DNA from 2 places in the Sporosarcina sp. NPDC096371 genome. Region 1 is predicted to be linked to the other one. Evidence: riboswitches for the same ligand, from Rfam matches in the RefSeq annotation. Region 1 holds a riboswitch; the other holds the start of a gene.
What was found. Region 1 has a riboswitch for FMN ahead of ACIQ0H_RS03500 (ECF transporter S component). Riboswitches for the same ligand answer to the same signal wherever they lie in the genome.
Positions count from the first base shown of each region.

Region 1 (3,411 bases):
CAAAGCACTACAAAAGAAATTGAATGCTCTTCCTACAGAAGGGGGGAAACCAAATGACCGATAAAAAATGGGACGACAACAAGATTGACAACCTTCTTGGCAGCATGCCGGATATACAAGATGAGCGCCTAAAGTCGGACATATTGATGCGGCTGAAACAAGACGAAAGGCTACACCCCCCTCGTCGACATACGCAGAAAAAATGGGTGCCGGCTTTAGTGGTGGTGGCTGCACTCCTTATGTTTAGTCTTCTAATCCCTTCCATGTTGAAAAATAATGAAGGTGCGATGGATAAAGCTGTTGAGTCTGTTTCGTTAAAACATCATGAAATGGAAATGTCTACGGACGATGCGACTGAAGACCGTGCTGAGTTGGCGAACAATGTACCAGAAACCAGAGTAGTCGGTGAAGCAAAGCTTTTGATGGATGTTCAAAGTCATGTCTTGTTGCAAGAGGATCTACAAGGATTTCAACCTCTTCAAATAGGGCTTATTGCAGATGATCATATAACTGTTCCAATGACTTTTTTAATTCCGGCGGAAAGAGTGGTTGCTGATTTTTCGAAAGGACAGCCGGATAGTGTGGCCCTTTACAATCAGTATGCTGCAGGGATTCCTGGGAAGGAACTTGGGTTTGCGGAAATGGAGCTAGTTGCTAGGGTAAACCCGCAACCTTATTACAAAATGGTCATGCCTACTGGTCAACAATATCTGACGCCATCTGAATCAGAGAATGTACTGACCGTAGAAAAGGCACTTCTTGTGATGAAGGAATCACATGATAGTGCATTAGAAGAACTTGTTCCAGCAAATCTTCTATATGACGTAGAGGAAAAGCAGGGCGTGGCAGTGATTACGTTTACAGAGCCGCTCGATTTGACAGGAATGGATCAAATCGAGGCAGGTGCAATGATAGAAGGATTCATGCTAACAGCAAAAAGTTTCAATAAACAAGTTCGTTTGGAAAACGTCATACAGGACACATTCTTACGCTACGATTTGACAATCGTATTGCCTGAGCCAGTTGGTGTCAATCCAACCTATTACGTTGAATAATGATAGAAAAAGCGCTTTGTAAACACTTAAGTTTACAAAGCGCTTTTTGATGTATATAATAGGGTGGTAATAAAATATTGATTCATCTTCGGGGCAGGGTGTAATTCCCGACCGGCGGAAATGGAGAGTTTCTCTTCTAGCCCGCGAGCTTAACAGCTGATTCCGGTGTGATTCCGGAGCCGACAGTATAGTCTGGATGGGAGAAGGTGAAGGTGCGGCCGTCTTTTTGTGTTGTCCACAAAAAGGGTGCTTATTTAAATGCGGGTAAAAAAGATAATTCTATCTTTTTTACACGTCTATTTAACGATACCTTTTAACTCCCTAGAGCTTATTAGCTCTGGGGATTTTTTGTAGACATGGATTGACGGAACGGCCTTTCCTCTTTTGAAGTGAATCGCAAAAGGAGAGAGGAACAAATGAATAACAAGAAATTACGAAGGATGATTCTTATTGCAGTCCTTGGGAGCATTGGGACTGTGTTAATGCAGTTCAATTTTCCACTACCGGCTTTACCAGGATTCTTGAAAATCGATTTTGGAGAAATCCCAGCAGTTTTGGCAGTTATGACAATGGGGCCGGTTGCAGGTATCGGGGTCGAACTCATCAAGAATATTTTGCACTGGTTCTTTTCGGGAAGCCCGACTGGAGTTCCGGTTGGGGAAATTGCAAACTTTACAACAGGTATGCTTTTCATCCTGCCAATCTACTTTATTTTCAATAAATTCCGTACAGCAAAAGGGTTGACGGTGGGTCTTATCGCAGGTACAGTCGCGATGGCTGTAGGAATGACCGCATTGAACTATTTCGTATTTTTACCGATGTACACGTACTTTCTTAACTTCCCACCTTATACGGGGAATGCTTTATATACAGTGGTTGTCTTAGGTATTTTACCTTTCAATTTCATTAAAGGCATCATGCTGATGCTTATTTCATTGCTGCTTTTCAAGAGCATGAAAAAATGGATTGCCCAGCAACGAACTCAATTGATGGCGTGATATCCGACGGAGGCTTGGGCCTGCACGACGCAGGTCATGCAGGCGTTGCCACAGGACGTGGCGAACTTAGCCTGCGATCTACTATTCAGATGGAAATGTCACAATTTAGCCAAAAAGAAAGGCCGTCCTGAATGATTTCAGGGCGGCCTTTCAATGTACTAAACGAATAATTAGTCTTCGTATTTTAACGCATCGCCATCAAATGGCGCATCAGCGATTTTGATTGAATCGGTTGGACAACCATCAAATGCATCTTCCAAATCTTCCATTAGTTCTTCTGGAACTTCGGTTGTACCCGTGTTATCATCAAGGATAACGTAAGCAATTCCTTCATCATCGTAATCGTAAATATCCGGAGCAGCAGCTCCACAAGCGCCACATGCAATACATGTATCTTGATCGACGATTGTATATTTAGGCATAGTCTTTCTCTCCTCTTTTCTCCGTACAAACAATTTACTTCACATCTCATTCTAATGATATTGACTACAGTTTTCAACAAAAAGAATTTATTAATTGGAGGAATTCCTCATGAATCTTTCTTTATTACTACTGGCTATCATACAGAAGCTAGATGGTGAGCGGACGATTTATGCCGGGCTTCATTTATTGCGTGGCAAACGTTCAGGGCAAACGCTGCAGGATGTGGAGTACTATAACCTGAAAACATTCTTTGGTATTTTACCTAAGTTAACCGTCGAAGACTATGATGAGGCGGCAAAATTATTGAGTGATGCAGGCTTAATTGAAACGAGAGCTGATTCGTCCGTGATTTTGACGGAAAGTGGACGACTAGCTGCTAAAACTTTACCGGTCTACCAGTTTAATGGTTGGGATTATCGGGGGAGAGAAACGATTTTTTTTGCACGACTATCGCTTGCGATTCAAACTGTGTCGAATGTTAAAGCGGGAGAAAGTTCATTCATGCCGATTCAAAAAGACTATGATATCCAACTGTTTGTAAAAAAACTGCTTCACAAGCAACCTATTAGTGATCCAACCTATGCAAGTTATATTGCTGGAGAGCTTAGTTTATGCATGGAGCGCAGTGGCATGGATGATCAACAAAAAATTATCTTTACGCACCGTTTAAGTGGCTTTGGCTTGACTGGTTGGACGTGGGATCAGCTAGCAGATCATTTAAAACTAAAGCCATTTGTGATTCAACTACTATTTATCGAAAGCCTACATAGGTTACTGGTGGTCATCGAACGTTCACCCGATATGCCATTTTTGACAACAATCGCTGAAAATATCAAAGTAAAGACCTATTTGACCGATTCTTCAAGTAAGACGAAACAACTTTTTGATCGTGGCATGTCGATTGAAGAGATTGCAGCGATGCGACAATTAAAGGT
Region 1 covers NZ_JBIWFE010000001.1:760,412-763,822, forward strand. Annotated here, with positions in the region: gene sigX (RNA polymerase sigma factor SigX) at 1-64, shown strand, start outside; gene ACIQ0H_RS03495 (hypothetical protein) at 54-1,055, shown strand; FMN riboswitch at 1,136-1,267, shown strand; gene ACIQ0H_RS03500 (ECF transporter S component) at 1,472-2,053, shown strand; gene ACIQ0H_RS03505 (4Fe-4S domain-containing protein) at 2,224-2,475, opposite strand; gene ACIQ0H_RS03510 (YpbB family protein) at 2,585-3,411, shown strand, end outside.

Region 2 (3,411 bases), on a different contig from region 1:
AGACACAGTCAAACAGACGCCATTCACTGCAATGCTATCGCCTTTTTTGACATCGCTTAGAACCGTTGTGCAACGAATAGCTAATTGGAGTGAATTCGGTCCTGGCTTAACTGCTGAAACAGTTCCAATTTCTTCGACGATACCCGTAAACAAATGCGTCAATCCTCCTTGTGGAACTTGGCATGCAATCGGATATCATCTCCAATTTGTCGCACATCTAAAAAACGGAGTGATTCACTATCCGCCATCAAGTTCCGAGTTTCGTCCATGAATAAAGAAGTACCATTGCCAATCAACTTCGGTGCCATATACATATACAGTTCATCTGCAAGTCCTGCATTGATAAAACTAGAATGGATCTGGCTACCGCCTTCAACAAACAACGTCATGATCCCTTTATTCGCAAGGCGCTTTAGTACTTCATCTAAAAAAGATTCGCTTTCTGATATCCTTTCAATTGAAACGAAGGGATGTTCAAAAAAAGCGTTTCTCGATTTTGGAGAATCGAGTGTAAAAATAATCGTTTCTACAGCGCCGTCTGTGACGACATTCGCTATTGGTGGCGTCCGAAGATGCCGGTCTAAAATAATTCGAATTGGATTCTTTCCACCATGGGGCAAACGGGTGGTGAGGAAAGGGTTATCGTGAAGTACGGTTTGTATGCCTACCAAAATAGCATCATGGGTATGGCGGAGGTGATGGACATCGGTTCTTGCTGCATCCGAAGTAATCCATTTGCTGTCCCCAGTCTGCGTTGAAAGACGACCGTCGAGTGTTGCGGCGGCTTTCAAGGTGACATACGGTTTCCCGTATTGAATAAAATGAAAAAATGCTCGGTTCAACTGCTCTGCCTCTTCCTGTAAAATGCCGGTGATCACTTCAATTCCAGCAGCTTTAAGAAGCCCGATTCCTGTGCCATTAACGGCAGGATTCGGATCGATGGATGCCACAAAAACGCGGCGAATACCGCTTGAAATAATGAGATCTGTGCAAGGAGGTGTTTTCCCTGTATGGGCACACGGTTCCAGCGTCACGTAAAGATCCGCGCCGTCCGCTTCTGAGCCCGCCATCCTTAAGGCATGCACTTCCGCGTGCGGCGTTCCCGCCTTCAAATGCGCACCTGTCCCAATAATCTGGCCGTTTTTCACACAAACAGCACCGACAAGTGGATTCGGCGAGGTTTGTCCTTCTGCACTGCGCGCTAAATTAAGGGCTAATCTCATATAATCATAAGGGTCCATTGGCATTCCCCCTTTCAATCATTATGAAAGGGCAGAGATCAATTGCGCCTCGGCATAATTGCGTCCAGATTTTTTCGAGCGGGCTCGAAAAGCACCACTGAAAATCTGTGACATCCGCCGGAGGCTTTAACTTGATTCAGCTGGGATTTGATTCCACTGAAACAAGTTAATAAGCATCATACGTATAGTTAAACAACTTCTCCCATCCAGACTGTAACTGTCGGTGCCGGAATTTCACCAGCTCCACCGCCTTCCACTGAAGGAAGGACGGGTCACGGACTAACGAGCGATTGCTCGATCACCGCCGGTAAGGAATTTCACCTTGCCCCGAAGAGTTTTTCTATAACGTACTGATGCTAAGTTAACATACTACTTCAATTTAAGCAAAAAAATACTCGGTCCGATTGTTCGGAACCGAGTATTTTCTACGTTTCTCTCTTAGTTCTTCAAGTCTTCAATCGAGCCAATATCCATATACTGCGGCACTACAAGACCGACTTTAACACCATCCACACTTACGCCGAGTTCTTCATATTGCCCTTCAAATTTATCGGCATATGCCTTGGCTGTCAATGGCAACCATGCGGCAAGGGATGCATCGGCGCTACCATCTGCCACTGCCGTCCACATTGGTCCCGATTCTACTTGCATTAGGTTCACTTGATAGCCCATGTCTTCCAACACAAGTTTCATAACGTTATGACTGGCGATTTCACTATCCCACGCCACATAAACAAGCTTAATTTTGTCGCCATCTACTTTTTCTACACCAGCTGTCCACTCCGCAACCTTGTCCGGGTTCGCATCTATCCAACTTTGTGCAGCGACTTGTTCCTTTTCACCTTCATAAATCGCTTTCATCACTTCATTCATATCTTCTTCTGTCCACTTGAACCGGGAAAGAATTTGATGGGCTTCTGGGAGATCATCCGCTAAGCCAAGTCTGCCAATTGTACGAATTTGTTCTTCCCCTCCGTACAGTCCTTTTGGGTCTTTCAGGAATTTCAAATCAAATTCCGCAAACTTCCAATGTGGCGTCCAGCCAATTACAACGATTGGCTGTTCTTTATCATAAGCCCTTTTTAAAGCTGCAGTCATTGTTGCACCTGAACCTGAAACGACTTTCATACCTGTTAGCTCATACTCTTCGATTGCTTTTTCCGTTGTCGACATAATATTAGCACCTGGGTCAATGCCAATAATTTGATAGTCAAGTGATTCTGCAACTGACTTTTCTGTATCCGTCTGCCCTTTCCCATCATCTTTGCCACATGCCGCAAGTCCGAATGCGAGTAGAGCAACCGCCCCAAGTCCTACTACCTTTTTCACGATGTTCTTTTTCATAATCCATTTCCCCCTTGTTTTTCTATTTATTTCCCAATCAGTTCAGCTGGATACTATTTCAAGCTGATATAAAAAATAAACCCGAAAAAGCACTGTACCTTACAGCGTTTTTCCGGGTTTATGGTACTATTACTATTTCTTCAAATCTTCAATCGATGTGATGTCCATATACTTCGGTACAACAAGACCGACTTTAACACCTTCCATGTTAATACCAAGTTCTTCGAATTTGCCTTCAAATTTATCGGCATATGTTTTATGCGTTAATGGTAACCAAGCCGCAAGCGATGCATCTGCGCTGCCGTCAGCAATCGCTGTCCATAGTGGACCTGCCTCTACTTGTGTCAATATCACGTTGTAACCCATTTCTTCCAAAACCAATTTGATCACGTTATGGCTAGCAATTTCGCTATCCCATGCAACGTAAGCCAATTTGATTTTATCGCCATCTACTTTGTCTACACCAGCTGTCCACTCAGCCACTTTGTCCGCGTTGTCATCAATCCAGTTCTGGGCAGCAACCGCTTCTTTTTCACCTTCTTGGATGGCAATCATGACTTTACCCATATCCTCTTCTGTCCATTTGAATTGAGACAAAATTTGGTAGGCTTCTGGTAGGTCAGCTTGTAATCCAGTTCGACCGATTGTTCGGATTTGTTCTTCATCACCGTACGCGCCTTTTGGATCTTCAAGATATTTTAATTCGTATTTCGCGAATTTCCAATGCGGTGTCCATCCAGTTACAACAATCGGCTCCTCTTTATCGTAGGCTTTTTTCAAAGCAGCTGTCATTGCTGCACTTGAGCCTGATACAAGGTCCCATTCA
Region 2 covers NZ_JBIWFE010000003.1:271,181-274,591, reverse strand. Annotated here, with positions in the region: gene ribE (riboflavin synthase) at 1-162, opposite strand, end outside; gene ribD (bifunctional diaminohydroxyphosphoribosylaminopyrimidine deaminase/5-amino-6-(5-phosphoribosylamino)uracil reductase RibD) at 159-1,241, opposite strand; FMN riboswitch at 1,432-1,580, opposite strand; gene ACIQ0H_RS09995 (glycine betaine ABC transporter substrate-binding protein) at 1,680-2,585, opposite strand; gene ACIQ0H_RS09990 (glycine betaine ABC transporter substrate-binding protein) at 2,718-3,411, opposite strand, start outside.
Region 2: another riboswitch for FMN. It lies ahead of ribD (bifunctional diaminohydroxyphosphoribosylaminopyrimidine deaminase/5-amino-6-(5-phosphoribosylamino)uracil reductase RibD); the one in region 1 lies ahead of ACIQ0H_RS03500 (ECF transporter S component).